2 regions of the Viridibacillus sp. FSL R5-0888 genome follow, and region 2 is predicted to be linked to the other one. Evidence: predicted binding sites of a transcription regulator. Region 2 holds the regulator's gene; the other holds the start of a gene.
What was found. The regulator Rex, encoded in region 2, represses fermentation and respiration genes when NADH is low (regulators of the CRP and FNR family bind a similar motif). The targets are predictions, from matches to a motif close to TTGTGAAATATTTCACAA.
Positions count from the first base shown of each region.

Region 1 (9,558 bases), 1.8 Mb from region 2:
TAGCTCTTCTTTCGTTCCCCAAAAATGCCACATATACTTTTGAGTTTTATCTGGATAAAACTTAACTACTTCACTATCATCGTATATAAAGCCAAGTTTTCCTTTTTCACCAATCATCGTATATCCACCAGATTCAAATAAAGAACTTTCTTTCCAAACGTCCTTCTTATTACAGCCAATAATTGATAAGATAGTGAATATAACAAAGGTTATAATCAAACTCTTTTTTAGCACTAATATTCCACCTCCCTCATTTGATAATTATATTCTCTTCTGATTCATATAAACCTTTAATTTCCATTTTAAAATATATACGGAATTCTTATAGGCATTTTATTGTTCACTGTTAATACATATCCTATTTTTCATCAGTACCTTTGGATGGGGATACATTAAAACAAAATTCTACAAGCCTGATATATCAAACGAATATGCCCCTGTTGTTCAATAGGATGAGGTATTTGCTTTTGGATTCCCCACTAGTCTTTTTAGGCATCTTGTTTATTGAATAACCATATTATTTGGCTTCATTATCATATTGATAAAAAAATATATTAAGCCTTATTTTAAAACACGTAGTATGTAGTGATAAAACTTAATAGTTCTAACAAGATTAACCCCGTTCTAAATTAGGGCGGGGTTGAAAATTTAGGTGTTTATTTGGGGATTATCTATTTTCCTTCTATAATTTCATTAAAAATTAGTCCTTCTCCATTTATTTTAATTATTTTAAGTCGATTGGTGTATTTGATATATATGGATTTGTATTGTTCTACACCGTTTTTATCTATAAGAAGAAGAACGCGTTTACCTTCGTTATCTGTTATAGTTTGAAAGTTAAATTCTTTATTATCAATTTGCTCAATAATATTATTATATTCAGGTAATGAAGTCCATTCCTCATGATTTGAACTTTCATTAGATTGATTTTGATCATTTTCTTGTCGAACTTCTTGTCCTCCCTCAGTTTGCGAGAGTTGCTCATTTTTTTCTGTAACCTCGTTATTGTTTTTATCTTCTCCTTTACTGTTACAAGCCGTTAACATGATTGCAACAGCAATTAAAGTAATAATCGTTTTGTTCATTATTTTTTTTCATCTCCTGTTGATTTATTCCCCTTAATTCTAAAAACAAAACCCTATCACTCTTTAAGGGGAAATAAAAAAACTTGTTCTAGCTTAATTAATTTGTTTTAACCAATATAGAGTTTATTCAAATTCTTATTCTATTAATTGGGCAAATTGCTGAATAGATATACTTATATAAAGAATTACTCGAAGTTGATGTAACTCCGAGTAATTCATTAGCACATATTCTTAAAAGGAAAATGAAATAGTCCTTCTTGAATCGCTCAAAGAATAAAAAGCTACATTTTAAATAAAGTATCTAGAGTAAAACAGAACTTAGTAATATACCAATTACAACGGCAGAGATTGTTGAAACTAAACCAGGGAGCATAAAGCTATGGTTTAGAATATATTTTCCGATTCGAGTTGTTCCGGTACGGTCAAAGTTTATGGCTGCCACTACTGTCGGATAGTTTGGAATGAAGAAGTAACCATTAACAGCTGGGAAAATGGCAATTAATAATGCTGGATTAATACCAAGCGTTACACCAAGAGGTATTAGTGTTCGAACCGTTGCTGCTTGGCTGTATAGTAAAATAGAAAGTACAAATAATGCAATAGCAAATAACCATGGAGCTGCTGTGACTAGGCCAGAAATCGAACTGTTAATAAGTTCAGCATTACCATTGAAGAATGTGTCACCCATCCAAGCGATACCGAAAATAGCTACTACTGCTGAAGCTCCGGCTTTAAACACACTACCAGAAACAATTTCGTCAACATTTGCTTTACAACAAATAATGATTAAAGCAGCAATTGTCAGCATAACGATTTCAATGGTAACAGGCATAGACATAGGTGTAAATACGCCGTCAATATCCCAACCTGGACGTAATTTTTCAAATGAACCTAGAGCAACGATTAATACTGCGGCAAGTAAGAATAATACAACAGAAAGTTTTGAAGCATTAGTTGGAAAGAATGCTTTTTTATCTTGTTTAATTGGAGCTAAGCCTTCTTCTAAGCGTTTCAAATAAATCGGATCTTCTGGTAGCTCTTTACCTTTTCTACTAACAACAAAAGCAGCTATCATACAACCGATAAAAGTAGAAGGTATAGAGATCATTAAAATATCTAGTAAAGTAATTTCGAAATCAGCTAATAAAGCTAATAATGCTACAGTCGCTGCTGAAATAGGACTGGCTGTAATTGCTTGCTGTGATGCTATTACTGCGATTGACATTGGTCTTTCAGGACGAACACCTGATTCTCGGGCTACTTCGGCAATAACAGGTAAAACGGAGTATGCAACGTGTCCAGTTCCTGCACAAAAAGTAAAAACGTAAGTAACGATAGGAGCGATGAATGTAATCCATTTAGGATTTTTTCTTAATGCTTTCTCCGCAATATGAACGAGATATTCCATACCACCTGCGGCTTGAAGAGCTCCTGCAGCAGTAATTACTGATAAAATCATCAGCATAACATCAATAGGTGCGGAAGTAGGTTCTAGGCCGAAAAGAAATACAAAGATTGCTAATCCAACACCACCCATTACTCCAAGACCAAGTCCACCTATCCTAGCACCTATAAAGATGCAGATTAACAAAATCAAAAATTGTATCCAGAACATATCAGTTTCCTCCAATTACGAATGGTCATTTTATAACGATAAGTTTTTGATATGTAAACCTTGTTTACATTCTTTGTCGAATGATTCACAAATAGACATTTTATTAATAATAGCCATGAATAGAACATAGAACTTTTAGTTTTTCATGAATGAAATTGTAGGATATCCGTTGTAAACGATTAGAGAGAAGGGTGCTTTAGGATTCAAAAGGGATGAAATTTATGAAAGATAAATTCTTAATATACATATTGTTAGTCATATCGGTTTCAATTGTTGGGAAAAGATTTAGCCGTTAGACATTATTTTAACTATTAGCCTTGGCACACCGATTTTTTCTAGTTTGGTTAAAAATACTTAAACCTATTCCTTCGGGGAAATAGAAGGAATAGGTTTTGGCCAATTTCATATTGGATTAAATATCTTTGATCAGGGGGATTTTCTTTTATTGTATGGATTATTCTTTCATATTTCCAAAATGAAAGATGTACTAACGGGGTAGCATTTTTGTAATATATGAACTGTTTAATTTTGCTAAATCAATAAACTTTGTGAAAGAATGTACGGGTGCTTTAGTAGAAGATCTTTGAGCGTTCAGACAGTTCTTTTTTCTTACTTAACAAAAGGGACAGGTTAGTTAAAGAAGAAGGAGTAGAAGACTATTTTAAATAGATTTACCATAGTAGAATTTTAAATTTCAACACTATATTGAATGAATATCTGAAATGAAATGCTCAGTAAATTGTGAACTAATATGTATATGTGGAAAGAAACGATTAAAAGGGTCACTCGTTGGCAAGTGACCCTCGATGTCAGAAAAAAGGGATGTGTAAGGCGAAATTACCTTAACTTTACAATTACTATCATGGGTTAGCTAGTAAAAGAGGCTTTGAGTTAATGTATGAAGCTAACGCCAACAATAATTAGAAGAATAAATAGGACAACGATTAAAGCGAATGAAGAATTGTTACGTCTACCATAGTCATTATAGTTTTGATTTCCCATAATAAATTCCCTCCTTTCTATAATCTAGAATATGTTTAGTTATATAAAGGATATAAGGTATTCATCTAATCAATCATTCATTTGAAAAAAATAAATAAACGTGTTACCTAGTTTGTGAAAGATTTTGGTTGGTGTGGAGCTGCATGAAATCCATTTGAAGTAGAAATTTATGAATCTATATAAAAAAGATTACTGAACACTTTGCAGAAAAAGGTCACCGAAGACAACAAACCAGGAGATTTGAGGATAAATTAGCTTTACACTACTATTACATTGAGTGATAGCTATCTAAAGCGGTTTTGGAGACTATTTGATTTTAGAAAAATCATTGACAATGTTGAAGACTTTTATCCATTATTAGATAATCTGAATAGAAGCTAAAGCATAATTTTTCACACATAAATATTGGGTGTGTTGAATTGATTAATACATGAAAGTAGTCCGACAAATTAGAATAATGAATAGAACAACAAATAGAAGGAATGTTGAATTATCTCCATATTTATTGTCTCCACAGTTACTGTTAAAATTGCACATATTTCCGGAGTATCCCATAAAAATATCCTCTTTCTTCATTATTCTATTCATCAAAGGATAGGAGGGGCAGGACAATAGGGAATTAATAAATAAGGTAATCCATTACTTATGACTAGTATCCAAGAATTTGTAAAGAACTTAAACGATTATCTTAAGTTTTCATTATTTGATAATAATGAATAACACAACATATATCTGTTCGTAAATCCATATACATACATTGATAGATAAAATTCTTCTTGGTATAAAATAAAAACGCTAAAATTTTGCGAGTGATAAAATGTGAAAAAACTTACATTTAAAATTATAAATTTTTTAATACAAAAACCTCGACTGCTACCAGTCGAGGTTTTTTGTTGCTTCAAGGAAAGAATTCTATATAGACGAAACATTATGTAAAAAACTATCTAGTTTGAATTGTTGGAGTGAATGAGGAGTAAATAATATGAATAATAAAAAGTATAATGACCTTAAATTAGGCGACTTATTCAACTAAAGGGCCAGGTTAGTTGAATAAGCCATTTGTATTTATTATATTATGCTAATTACCCCGACCATTCATATACTTATTCCTAACATGTAACATTAGCAATACAACGCTCTACATACTCCAGTACTTCTTTCGAAATCGGGTATAGGCCCGTTTCCTCAGAGGGCAGTTTTCTGACTTCCCAGAACTTATCCATCAATGTCGTATCTCCTTGAAAAGTATCGTTTGATATTTCTATTAACTCGCAAGCAATTTGGTGACCTTCCTCTGATTCAGGTTTAATATTGTGTTTTATACACCACTCAATTCGTCGTAGCAAAGAAATATACTGATGTGTTGTCGAATCATTGTTGCCGAGATTTGGAATTGTCTCTTGCAAGATTACCTTTTCATCAACTTCAAAATAGTCAATCCATTTTTTAGAGCTATTTTGTGAAATTTGAATAAGTTGAGAGACACGTTCCCAAGACAAAGATTCTTCCAAGTCGATCATATTAATTAAAGATTTTGTATTAGAAATGCTTGTTTGAAGTTTGGAAAGTTCATCTTGTAGATAATTGTGATGCGAAATTAGAATTTGTTTATAGGATAGTCTATCTAATAAATCGCGAATATTTTCGAGTGGAAGTGAAAGTGATTTTAGAATGATGATTTTTTCTAATTTAAACATATCCTCTTCTGAATAATATCGTCGTCCATTATCATCTTTAAAACTTGGTGTGAGGAGATTAATCTGATCGTAATAACGAAGTGTGCGAACGGAGACATTTCGCTGCTTTGATACCTGTCCAGTAGTCCATCGTTTCATTTTATTCCCTCCTAAAAATAAAGCTTGCAGGTGACGTAACGTCATCTAATATAGTTTGATTATACCATATAAAGGAAGAGTGATGGCGGATGAAAACAAATGAAATGAACTGGAAGGAAGAAGACCGTTGGGGTTTGAAAGAATTTATATTTTTAATGTTACTTGAATTTGTATTTGTAATTGGGTGTATTAAATTCTTTGTTCACCCAATTTATTCTCACTGGCTTGATAATGTTCTATATGCTGGAACATTAATGGGATTGACAATAGCAATTATTCTAATTTTAGGTGTTTATTTTATTGCTCTCCGTCCGAAAAAACTTTCTTGGAGTGAAGTAGGGATAAAAAGGTTCGCTGTTAAGGATTGGAAAATCATTGTTATATTTTCTGTTATCTTAATGGTTGGTGCCGTGATAATTGTAGTGCTTACTAGTTTTATAGGGAATTCGTGGGAGAACAGCAAAACCGAGGCAATACAGCAAAATGTAACTTTCGTTACGGTTCTAATTGCCTTTATTTCTGCGGCGGTTATCTCACCAATATACGAAGAAATTTTTTATCGCGGTTTTTTATATCGTTGGTTACGTACACGTATAGGATTTATTGGAGCAATTTTACTTAGCTCAACAATCTTTACAATTGTTCATATTCCAACATATAATGTAATGCCAGTAAATTTCTTTAGTGGTATCATTTTTGCTTTAGCGTATGAACGAACTAATTCGATCTGGCCATCAGTTATTATTCACGGTTTAACTAATGGGATTATGGTTTTGTTGACAAGTTTGGGATAAAGATGTTGTTATGAGTAGCCGGAACATACCATGCTAACTACCAGATACAAGAGCTGAAAAAGACTGCTAATAAGCAGTCTTTTTTATTATGCAGCCTGTCGGGTAGCATTCCTGTAATGAATAAAATGAATTATGTAAAATCAACAAAGTTTGTGAAATAATGTACTTAAACTAACGGTGCTTTACTTCAATAAGTAAACAATAAAATATGAACAATATTGTTTAATAAAGTCAAGTAATAGATACTCTTGTTACTAGTGTTGACTATGATTATATTCGATAGGTGTACAGTCAAAAAAGAAAAGAAGGTATTACTATTAAACGTAATGACCTTCGATTTTGTTTGTTTATTTTTTTAGTTGCAAGCAATTCCGTCTTTATTTCGATCCAACCGATGGTCTCCAAAGCCAGCTGCCTTTGACTCGTTCATAAATTTAGTTGCTTCAGAAGCGTTGCTAAAATCTGAACAATCCTTATCTATTTTAAAATTGTAAATTGTAGTAGAAGATGTTTTGACTTTTTCATCCTTTTTAGATTCTTCTTTTTCTACTTTTCTTTTATCATATTCTTTCTTTGCCTCTTCTTGAGATTTCTTCATATCTTCTTCCATCTCTTTTACATAATTTGCGGCTTCAATTTTTCTTTGTTTTTCTTCTAATTCACTTTTCTCTAGTTCAGCTATATGTTTTTCGTAAACACAGGGGCCAATAGACCAAATTAATATTAATAATAAAATAATTAGTAAAATAACTCCTTTGGTATATGTTTTTTTTCTTTTCTTTTTATAGTAGCACCATATTGTTGTGAGAATGACTGCAAGGAATAATAAGAGGTTCCAAATTGAACCTACAATACATTCTAAAACAAGCATAAACAAATATAGACACACAAGTATAAGCAACAATATTATTACTTTTATAGTATCCTTGTCCTTCATTTTGTTCCTCCGTTTATTTCTAGTTAATTAACACTAATCAATTTTAGTTATAAAAGCTCGATAAGTAAATGAAAATTTGGTTTGAGAAAAAGGAAGAGAATGAAAAAATTAAATATTATATATTTTATGAATATATGGTAATATTTGAAACTCTCTTTATATCTAAACGTATATATTAGAAAGGATGTTGAAATACGGATTATAAACATGTGAAAAAAAAGAGGTGTCTTTCTTTATGTACAAACAGATATTCCAAAAAATACATATCTAAAATCGCAAACGGCTAGTTATACCAAAGGTTTTTTACGGGTCAAATCATTGATATATCAACATTTATAGAGGGAGGAATAGTTATGACTAAAAAGCAAAAGATTACAATTGTTGGTGCAGGGATTGTTGGTGCGTCTATAGCTTATAATCTATCAAAGGAAAATCAGAATGTCACTTTAGTTGAGTGTCACTCAAAAGCAGGATATGGGGTAACAGAGAAATCTTTTGCTTGGATTAATCCATCAGGGCGTGTTCCAAATAACTTTCAACATTTGTATGACGAGTCACTTGCAGAATATCATGTATTGGAAAAAGAGATACCAGAATTGAAGGTAGATTGGAACGGTGCACTTACATGGGGAAATCTCACAAGCATCAATAAATCTCATGTGAAAAAAATAACTCGTCAGCAAATATCGGAGCTAGAACCTCATTTGAAAGAATATCCTGAGGAAGCTCTTTATGCTTATAAAGAAGGCGCGGTAGACCCTAATGTCCTAACGAATCTTTTGGTAAAGATAGCGGAAGAAAACGGGGTAAATATATTATTCGATACAAAAGTGACACAAATAAAAAAAGAGGGTACCAAAGTTGTTGGCATACATACTTCAAAAGGTTATATAGAATCAGATGTAATTGTATTAGCAACTGGTACAGCGTTACCTGAGTTGTGTAAACCTCTTGGTCTTGATATTCCTATTGAGTCTTCACCATCAATTATTATTCGTATGAAATCTCCAAAAAAGCTCATTCACACCTTAATTTCTAATTCAAGATTTGAGGCAAGACAACTATCCGATTATACACTTATTGCCGCTGAAGATTATTTGGATGAGAATGGAGAAAACGGACCAGAGGCGATTGGAAAAAGAGCATTTGAAACCCTTCGCTCCGATTTGGAAGAAGGGGAACATTTAGAGTTAGAAAGTATCAAAGTAGGAATGAGGCCTATGCCTAAAGACGGTTACCCCATTGTCGGTTTTCATGATCAGATAAAGGGACTTTATTTAGCAGTTATGCATTCTGCAATCACATTATCTCCTGTTATTAGTCGATTGGTTGCGAAGGAAATTGTGGATAATGTGCAGTTGGAAGAATTGGAAAGCTGTAGAATATCTAGGTTTTATCCACTAAATGATAAATCACTAATAGATAAATAAATCTTATTGATATTTTCCAAACTTTAGCAGAAGATAAAGTTGTTTTAGAAATGGACATTTTTAAAAGTCAAATGACTAAATGGTTGGCCACTTTACCTAGTTATTTCAAGCAATGCCTCGACATTTCGGGGTGCGAAAGTTGAGTAAATACTAAAAGTTCTTATTGAACAAACGAGTGCTTTAGTGGAATAAGGAGATTTAAACATCTAGCTGCATTCTCATTCTGTTTAACAAAGGCTTCGTTTTATCGCAGACTAAAGAAAATTGAGTAGGATGTTTAGAACTAATTTATAATAAATATTTTGTAATTGTAAAGGGAGAATATAATGTACTCTATAGGTAAATTTTCTGAAATATGTAATATTCCCGTTAAAACATTACGCTACTATAGCGAGATTGGATTACTAAAACCTTCTTACATAGATTCTGTAACAAACTATCGATATTATGACTATGACAAAATTCAAAACATGAAAAAAATTATGCTTCTAAAAAGCTGTCAATTCTCCTTAGCTACGATTAAGGAATTTATTGAAAGCTCTGATCAGATACAATGGAAAAGAATATTAGAACATAAAATTGATGAACTTGTGGATCAAAAAAAACAAATGTCCAAACAAATAGAAGAGATGAATAGGTTAAAAATACAAATCGAAAAAGAGGCTTCTATAATTCCAGGACCTTTTTTATCCGACTGTTCTATTGAAAATCGAAAGGAAATACTAGTTTATACGATTCGTGAGAAAATAAAGGTTAAATTTATTGATAGGTTGGTTAAAAATTTATTTGATCGAGTTTACGCTTTTAATCTCGTGATTACAGGTAAACTAATGGCTATCTTTCACGAACGAGATTTGAAT
Region 1 covers NZ_JBBPAU010000001.1:2,152,997-2,162,554, forward strand. The annotation lists gene MKY02_RS10695 (hypothetical protein) at 1-234, opposite strand, end outside; gene MKY02_RS10700 (hypothetical protein) at 672-1,085, opposite strand; gene MKY02_RS10705 (anaerobic C4-dicarboxylate transporter family protein) at 1,387-2,700, opposite strand; partial or broken gene MKY02_RS22010 (YjcZ family sporulation protein) at 3,592-3,663, opposite strand; gene MKY02_RS10715 (MerR family transcriptional regulator) at 4,812-5,537, opposite strand; gene MKY02_RS10720 (CPBP family intramembrane glutamic endopeptidase) at 5,627-6,331, shown strand; gene MKY02_RS10725 (excalibur calcium-binding domain-containing protein) at 6,687-7,268, opposite strand; gene MKY02_RS10730 (NAD(P)/FAD-dependent oxidoreductase) at 7,622-8,698, shown strand; gene MKY02_RS10735 (MerR family transcriptional regulator) at 9,025-9,558, shown strand, end outside.
Region 1: the regulator Rex is predicted to act here: its motif matches at 2,774-2,791, upstream of MKY02_RS10705 (anaerobic C4-dicarboxylate transporter family protein).

Region 2 (9,558 bases):
AAATAGAGTAAATGTAACTTCATTAGTGTAACTATTAATGATAGGTAGTTTAAAGTATTAGAAAAAGCTAGAATCATACAATATTAGCTGGATAAAGTAAAAATATTTTATGTAAAAGTAGTTTTTTTTATGAAAATCTATTGCTAAAGCGTAGATTAGCTGATATAATAAATCTTGTCTTAAAGAAATGGTCCGGTAGTTCAGTTGGTTAGAATGCCTGCCTGTCACGCAGGAGGTCGCGGGTTCGAGTCCCGTCCGGACCGCCATTTACTTTTAAATTCAAATGTAAACACAGCTAATGTAGCTGTGTTATTTTTTTATGTCCAAAAAATTTTAGCCCGTTCACTTTGAACATTTGCGGCGCTTTAGGTAAACTATAGTTAATGTAAGTTTGAGAGGATAAGGTCGAATGACAATGGAGATATTGGTTAATTCATTAGAAGAAACACAAAATCTTGCTTTGAAACTGGCTGATTTGCTGGAAGCGCAGGATACGATTACACTTGAAGGAGATCTTGGCGCAGGTAAGACGACTTTTACACAGTCTTTGGCGAAGGGATTAGGAATTACACGTACAGTAAATAGTCCAACATTTACAATTTTAAAGCAATATGAGGGTAGATTGCCATTCAATCATTTAGATGTCTATCGACTAGCTGATAGCGACGAAGATTTAGGCTGGGATGAATTGTTTTTCGGTGATGCTGTGTCTGTAATAGAATGGGCTCATCTTATTGAGCAAGATCTGCCAGCTGAACGTCTAGGGATTGAAATCCATCGAATAGATGAAAATAAAAGACGATTTTTATTGAAACCAATCGGTAAGCGTTATGAAAGATTGTGTGAGGAGTTAATGAAATGATTTGGTTAGGGATAGATACATCGAATTCCCCGTTAGCTGTAGCCATTGTAAAAGATGGTCAAGTTGTAGCGGAGGAAGTAGCGAATATTAAATTAAATCATTCAATTGGGGCTATGCCTGCAATTGAGCGATTATTTGAAAGAGCAAAGATGAAACCAGCTGAAATTGATGCAATTGCAGTTGGAGAGGGTCCTGGTTCTTATACAGGTGTGCGCATTGGTGTTACGATTGCTAAGACACTTGCTTGGACATTAAAGAAACCACTAGTTGGTATTTCTAGTTTAAAGCTCTTAGCAGCAAATGCAGCACTTTATAATGGAGTTGTATGCTCTATTATTGACGCGAGAAGACAAAATGTCTACGCAGGTGCTTATAATATGTCAGCAGGTCTAACGTCAGCAGTTGAGGATGGGCATTATAGCTTGCAAGGATTACTTGAAAATTTAAAGAACTTAAATGCACCAGTGATGTTCGTTGGACATGATGTGGATTTATTTTGGGAGTCAATCCAAGACCAACTAGGAGATCATGCAGTACGTGCACCTTTTACTTTAGATTTACCTAGTGCTAGTCAGCTAATTCAATTAGCTTCACAACAGGAATTGCCTGATATTGAAGCTGTACATTCATTTGTACCTCAATATCGTCGTTTAGCTGAAGCTGAGGCGAATTGGATAAAAGAGCAGAAAGGTCAGTAATAGGTGAAACGATGATTATTTATCGAGAGATGACAGTGGCGGATGTACCAGCAGTGCATGCAATTGAAGCTGAAGTATTCCCATCACCGTGGACGATGGATTCTTTTTATCATGAAATGACTACAAATACACAAGCTACCTATGTTGTTGCTGTGGACGGCACAGAGCAAATTATAGGGTTTTGTGGCATGTGGATTGTATTAGATGAAAGTCAAATTACAAATGTGGCAGTAACAGCATCTGCTAGGGGTTTAGGGATAGGTGAAGGACTAATGCGTGAAGCAATTCGTATCGCTCGTGAACGGGCAGTTGTCGTTATGAGTTTAGAGGTACGTGTTACAAATACAGTTGCCCAAAATCTCTATCGTAAACTTGGCTTTCAAGATGGAGGTATCCGAAAAGGATACTATACAGATAATCAAGAGGACGCTCTTGTCATGTGGGTGAATTTATAATGGAAAATCGATATATATTAGGAATCGAAAGTAGTTGCGATGAAACGGCAGCTTCTATTGTCAAAAATGGGTGTGAAATAGTGTCAAATGTAGTGGCATCTCAAATTGAGAGTCACAAACGTTTTGGTGGTGTTGTACCAGAAATTGCTTCAAGACACCATGTAGAGCAAGTGACACTAGTGATTGAAGAGGCATTGGCGCAGGCAAATATGAAGCCAGAGGATCTAGATGCGGTAGCAGTAACAGAAGGTCCTGGGTTAGTTGGGGCACTTTTAATTGGTATTAATGCAGCGAAGGCTTTTGCATTTGCTAATGGCCTCCCGTTAATAGGTGTACATCATATTGCAGGGCATATATATGCAAATGCTTTAATGCAGCCGATGGAATTTCCTTTACTTGCTCTAGTGGTATCTGGTGGACATACAGAACTTGTTTTCATGAAGGAACATGGCTCATTTGAATTGATTGGAGAAACTCGTGATGATGCTGCTGGTGAAGCTTATGATAAGGTAGCTCGCGTATTGAATATTCAATATCCAGGTGGTCCGCATATTGACCGTATGGCGCATGAGAGTGATGAAGCAGTTAAATTTCCCCGAGTTTGGTTGGAAGAGGATTCATATGATTTCAGCTTTAGTGGTTTAAAATCTGCAGTGATTAACTATAAGCATAATGCCGAGCAACGAGGCATCGAAGTAAATCCATTACATGTTGCTAAAGGTTTCCAAGATAGTGTTGTAGAAGTGTTAACAGCGAAAACATTACGTGCAGCGCGACAGTTCAATGTGAAACAAGTAATTGCAGCTGGTGGTGTTTCAGCTAATAAAGGTCTGCGTAAATCACTAGAAGAAACATTTGCTAATGAAGGTATTCCTTTTTATGTGCCACCACTTAAATTGTGCACAGATAATGCGGCAATGATTGCTGCTGCTGGTACATTTATGTTTGAAGCTGGAAAGCGTAGCGATATGGGAATGAATGGACGCCCAGGTATGGAATTAGTATCTTGGCATAAATAATATCACTTATTTACTAAAACTAAATTGTGTATGAGAAAAGATTACTTTCGTCAGAAAGTGATCTTTTTTTCATAAAATGGGAACAAGGGATGAAAAATACGAACATTCGTACTTATGCACAATCTGTGGATAAGTTGTGGATAATATGTGTGTTTTCAACATATGGTATTGTCTTTTACACAACTAAATGTGTGTAAAATAAATTTACGTTGTGGATAATGTGTATAACTATGTTAATATACTGGGAATAAAGGAGTTATAATGTGTATAACCCTGTGGAGAAAAAATACGTAAAATTTCTTCTTGACCTATATATGGGACATGAATTGTTCTTATACGACAAAAACCGCGTGCTCATCGACACGCGGTTTTCTTTTAAAACATTTCAAGTTGTTCGTTTAGTTCAAGCCATTCCATCTCAGCTGTTTCATGCTCTTCTTTGGTTTCATCAAGTTGATGTTGAAGGGCCATTACTTTTTCGTGATCAGGGAAGATTTCTGGATCGCACAGTTGCTCCTCTATGAAACGGATTTGCTCTTGATAGTTTGCCATACTATCTTCAATCTCTTCAATTCGTCGACGAATTTGACGTTCCTTCTTTTTAGCTTCCTTATCGATTTTTCCATTTGTCGTCACTTTTTCTGGAGCTTGCTCTTTTGGAAGAGGTATTGCTGCAAGTTTTTCAGCTGCTAATTCTTCAAGCTCTTTTTTCTTCTCTACAAAATAATCATAATCACCTAAATATTCAAAGCTACCATCAGCCGATAAATCAATAACTTTTGTAGCAATACGATTAATGAAATAACGGTCGTGGGAAACAAATAGTAAAGTGCCTGGATAATCGATGAGCGCATTTTCCAATATTTCCTTACTATCTAAGTCTAAATGGTTCGTCGGTTCATCAAGAATAAGGAAATTACATTTTTGAAGCATCAGTTTCGCGAGTGCAAGACGTGCTTTTTCCCCACCCGATAAATCTTGTACGATTTTACTGACGTCATCACCAGAGAATAGGAAGCGACCTAGCACTGTGCGAATGTCTTTTTCGTTCATTAATGGCCATTCATCCCAAAGCTCTTTTAAAACAGTTTTGTTGCTTGTAAGCTTCGCTTGCTCCTGGTCATAATAACCGATTTGAATATTCGTACCATAATGAATGTCTCCCGCAATGACAGGTTTGTCCTTTACAATGGTTTTTAGTAGTGTAGATTTACCAACACCATTTGGTCCAACAAGGGCAATGCGATCTTCGCGGAAAATACGCATATTAATATGTTGAGATACTAATTTCCCATCATAGCCTATTGCTACATCATTTACTGCCAGTACATCATTACCACTTTGTCGGTCGATGCCAAAGGTAAATGTCGCTGATTTCTCATCGCCATCAGGTGAATCCATCCAATCAGTCTTCTCTAACACTTTACGTCGGCTTTGTGCCATTTTCGTCGTTGAAGCACGAGCGATATTTTTTTGGATAAAGACTTCTAATTTTGCCTTTTCATCTTGTTGCTTTTCGAATAGTTTCATATCACGTTCATAGTTTTTCGCCTTCTCATCTAAGTAGCGACTATAGTTACCTGTGAACTTTGTGACATGATGACGAGAAACTTCGTAAACAATAGATACAACTTGGTCCAAGAAATAGCGGTCATGTGATACGATTAAAATAGCGCCGTCATAATTTTTTAAATAGTTTTCAAGCCAGCTTAATGTTTCAATATCTAGATGGTTTGTAGGTTCATCCAAGATTAACAAATCAGGCTTAGTTAAAAGAAGCTTTGCAAGGGCAAGACGGGTACGTTGCCCACCAGAAAGGGCAGAAATATACTTGTCATAATCAGCTGGATAGAATTGCATACCATGCAAAACGGAGCGTGTATCGGCTTCGTATTGATAGCCACCTTGCTCTTTGAAGTCATGCTGTAACTGATCGTACTCAGCCATTACCTTAGCATAAGTTTCTGCATCCTCATAAACAGCAGGATCAGCCATTTTATGCTCTAAGTTTCGTAACTGCTGTTCTTGTTTTTTTATCGGTTCGAAAATAGTCATCATTTCTTCCCATATAGTTAGAGAAGATTCTAAACCAGCATGTTGTTCTAAATATCCTAGGCGAACATCTTTTGGCATAATGATATCACCAGAATCATAAGAAAGCTGACCCGCTATAATTTTCAGTAATGTAGATTTACCAGCGCCGTTACGGCCAACAAGTGCAACACGATCTCGATGCTGTACTTCTAGCTTAACGCCGCTTAAAATTTCATCCGCAATGTAAGATTTATATAATTGATTGACTTGTAAAACAATCATTTTAGACACCTCAGTTCAATCTTAGTTTATCGGATTGCGCAGTTGGGTGCAATGAGATAACTTTACAGGATAACAATCGTCATGTAATATTGAAACGATTTCGGATTGATTGCAGGAGGAAACTGTGTGAAACACGAAACAACTAAAATTCCACAAGCTACGACAAAAAGGCTTCCTCTCTATTATCGATTTATTCAAAACTTCGCTAAAGCAGGGCAGGAACGCGTCTCTTCAAAGGAATTAAGTGAAGCGATGAAAATTGATTCTGCGACCATTCGTAGAGACTTTTCTCATTTTGGAGCGCTTGGCAAAAAGGGCTACGGCTACGATGTCCAAAAAATGCTAGCGTTTTTTAGAAATATATTAGACCAAGATGAGCGTATGAATGTAGCACTAATAGGGGTAGGGAATTTAGGGAATGCCTTTTTGAAATATAACTTTCAAAAGAATCATAATACAAAAATTGTTGTTGCATTTGATACAAAAGCTCCGCTAGAAGGTAAAATGATAAGTGGTATACCTGTGTATCATCCGGATGCGTTAGAGGACAAGTTTGTTGAGTACGGAGCAGAGCTTCCTATCTTAACTGTACCATCACGCTCTGCACAGATGATGACAGATCGTTTAGTGAAGATGAATGTTAGAGGTATATTAAACTTCACACCGATTAGAATATCAGTACCGGATTCAATTCGGGTGCATACGATTGACTTATCTATCGAGTTACAAACGCTTATATACTTCATGCGAAATGATGAAGAATAACTCGAAATATTCACATTTATAAAATAGCATAATTTAGCGAAATGAGTTAAAATAAGAAGATATTATGAGGAGGTGTCTGTTATGGTTGGCCCAGGGAGTGCTATTATCATAGGGACTGTAGCCCTACTTATTTTCGGACCGAAGAAATTACCTGAGCTTGGAAAAGCAATGGGTTCTACTCTCCGCGAATTCAAAAACGCTACTAAAGGTTTAGCAGAAGACGAAGAGGATACAAAAAAAGTCGTCGATGTTAAAAAAGAAGAAAAATAAGTTAGGATGTTAGTTGGATGAACAATAATGAACTAACGATAATCGAACATATAGAAGAATTAAGAAAACGGCTATATATTGTTGCCGTTTTCTTTGTTATTAGTGTTATCGGTAGCTTCTTTTTAGCTGAACCGTTAATCCACTTTTTACAATTTAATAGTGAAGAAGCACAACAACTACAATTGCATTCATTTAAAGTAACAGATCCAGTAAAGGTCTATTTCCAAGTTATTTTCATTCTATCTGTTGTCATAACATCGCCTGTTATTTTGTATCAGATTTGGTCATTTATTAGTCCAGGTTTATATGAAAAAGAACGTAGAGTAACACTAAGCTATATTCCATACAGTGTATTACTATTCTTGGGAGGCGTCGTGTTCTCATATGAACTATTGTTCCCTTATATTATTAAGTTTATGATGCAAATGTCTGTGGAATTAGATGTGCAACAAACGATAGGAATCAATGAATACTTCGAATTTTTAATGCAAATCACCTTGCCATTCGGAGTAATATTCCAATTGCCAATAGTGGTCTTATTCCTTACACGCTTAGGTATAATCACACCAATGATGTTGACTAAAGTACGAAAATACGCGTACTTTATCTTACTAATCATTGCGGCTATCATTACCCCACCAGATATTATGTCTCATATGTTTGTAACATTACCGCTTTGTATTTTATATGAGATTAGTATCCTTATTTCTCGTGTAGGCTACCGCAAGTATTTAAAAGCGGAACAGCAACGCCAAATTGAATTGGCAAACAATCCTTCTACTGATGAATAATCAGTAGAAGGATTTTTTATTTGGAAAATTAAAAATAGATGAGGGAATACATAAAAAAACCTACTCCACAAAAGAGTAGGTCGGCAATCTTACTGTCCTAAAAACTTCATAAGATCATCTTGATAAAGTTGAACTAAAGTTACAAAGCCATTTAGCATCATATGCGCAATAATCGATGTAATAATGCGTTGTGTCTTATGATATAAAAACGCGAATATAAAGCCTGAAATCGCATACAGTATGATGTGTGAAAAGTCGAAGTGGATCACGGCAAAGACAATTGCACTTACTGCAGCAGCAATAAAGAAATTTGTCTTTCGGAAAATTGAACCGAAAATAACACGGCGGAAGATAAATTCCTCTAAAATCGGTCCAAACACTACAATACCTATAATAGCTACTGGTGCCACATCTGCAATTTCAATTAAATTAGCTGTATTTTCTGAGCCAGTTTTTATGCCTAGACCTTGTTCGATGAGGGCACCGACTGTTTGGCCAAAGAATACGAGGAAGAAGCCAATTATACCCCAGCCGATTGACATAGGAATAGAAGCCTTTTCACCTTTAAAAACTTGCCAAAAACCTTTATCTCTCCTAACGAGAATGAGTGAAACGATTAGAGCGGTACCCATGCTGATGAATATCCACCAACCTTGGGTCATGAGAATAGCTGAGTTTAAACTAAGGTCAGGATTCATTTTCTGTATGAGCTTAAGAAGCGGTTTCAAAAAAAGAATAGATGACAGTTGCATAATAATGTAGACAATCAAAACAAAAAATGCGGTTTTCTTTGATTTCAAATTTAAAATCCTCTCTTAAAAAAGGTGTTATCTCTATTGTAGAATACTCGCTTTCGAAAACAAAATAATTTATGCTTCTTACTTGCAAAAAAAGATGGAATTCTTTATTATAAGAATTGTGTTAGCACTCATGACTTAAGAGTGCTAATAAAATATAAATTCAACATTTCTAGGAGGTTGTTTCACTTGTTAAGACCATTAGGTGATCGCATTATTATCGAATTAGTCGAAGTAGAAGAAAAAACAGCATTCGGCATCGTTCTTCCAGACTCTGCAAAAGAGAAACCTCAGGAAGGTAACGTTATCGCAGTAGGTACTGGCTTCTTGACTGACAGTGGTACAACAGTTCCACTTAACGTAAAAGAAGGAGACCGCGTTATCTACTCTCAATACGCTGGTACTGAAGTAAAATATGAAGGTAAAGAATATTTAATTTTACGCGAAAGCGATATTTTGGCTATTATCGGCTAATAACTGAAACTAAAAACTATTCAGGGGGTACGCATCAATGGCAAAAGATATTAAATTTAGTGAAGAAGCACGCAGCTTAATGCTTCGCGGAGTAGATAAATTAGCAGATGCTGTTAAAGTAACATTAGGACCTAAAGGACGTAACGTCGTTTTAGAAAAAACTTTTGGCTCACCACTAATCACAAACGATGGTGTAACAATCGCAAAAGAAATCGAGTTAGAAGATCCATACGAAAACATGGGTGCAAAACTTGTATCTGAAGTAGCTTCTAAAACTAACGAAATCGCTGGTGACGGTACTACTACTGCAACAGTTCTTGCGCAAGCAATGATCCGTGAAGGATTGAAAAACGTTACAGCTGGTGCTAACCCAGTTGGTATTCGTAAAGGTATCGACAAAGCAGTAGCTACAGCTATTACTGAACTACAAACTATTTCTAAACCAGTTGAAAACAAAGAAGCAATTGCTCAAGTAGCGGCTATTTCTGCAGCTGACGAAGAAGTAGGCGAGTTAATCGCAGAAGCTATGGAACGTGTTGGTAACGACGGCGTTATCACTATCGAAGAGTCAAAAGGCTTCACTACTGAACTTGATGTAGTAGAAGGTATGCAATTCGACCGTGGTTATGCATCTCACTACATGGTTACTGATACAGATAAAATGGAAGCTGTCCTAGACAATCCATATATCTTAATCACTGACAAGAAAATCGCTAACATCCAAGAAATTTTACCAGTACTTGAACAAGTTGTTCAACAAGGTAAACCACTTTTAATCATTGCTGAAGACGTAGAAGGCGAAGCACTTGCTACATTAGTAGTGAACAAACTTCGTGGCACATTCAATGCAGTAGCAGTTAAAGCTCCTGGATTCGGTGACCGTCGTAAAGCTCTATTAGAAGATATCGCAATCCTAACTGGTGGACAAGTAATCACTGAAGATATCGGTTTAGATCTTAAACAAACTTCAATCGATATGCTTGGTCGCGCAGCGAAAGTTGTTGTAACTAAAGACCACACTACAGTAGTAGAAGGCGCTGGCGAAATCGGTTCAATCGAAGCTCGCGTAGGCCAAATTCGTGCACAATACGAAGAATCTACTTCTGAATTC
Region 2 covers NZ_JBBPAU010000001.1:372,319-381,876, forward strand. The annotation lists tRNA gene MKY02_RS01940 (tRNA-Asp) at 190-266, shown strand; gene tsaE (tRNA (adenosine(37)-N6)-threonylcarbamoyltransferase complex ATPase subunit type 1 TsaE) at 410-862, shown strand; gene tsaB (tRNA (adenosine(37)-N6)-threonylcarbamoyltransferase complex dimerization subunit type 1 TsaB) at 859-1,560, shown strand; gene rimI (ribosomal protein S18-alanine N-acetyltransferase) at 1,572-2,015, shown strand; gene tsaD (tRNA (adenosine(37)-N6)-threonylcarbamoyltransferase complex transferase subunit TsaD) at 2,015-3,034, shown strand; gene MKY02_RS01965 (ABC-F family ATP-binding cassette domain-containing protein) at 3,410-5,350, opposite strand; gene MKY02_RS01970 (redox-sensing transcriptional repressor Rex) at 5,477-6,115, shown strand; gene MKY02_RS01975 (twin-arginine translocase TatA/TatE family subunit) at 6,197-6,385, shown strand; gene tatC (twin-arginine translocase subunit TatC) at 6,403-7,176, shown strand; gene MKY02_RS01985 (CPBP family intramembrane glutamic endopeptidase) at 7,266-7,976, opposite strand; gene groES (co-chaperone GroES) at 8,163-8,447, shown strand; gene groL (chaperonin GroEL) at 8,485-9,558, shown strand, end outside.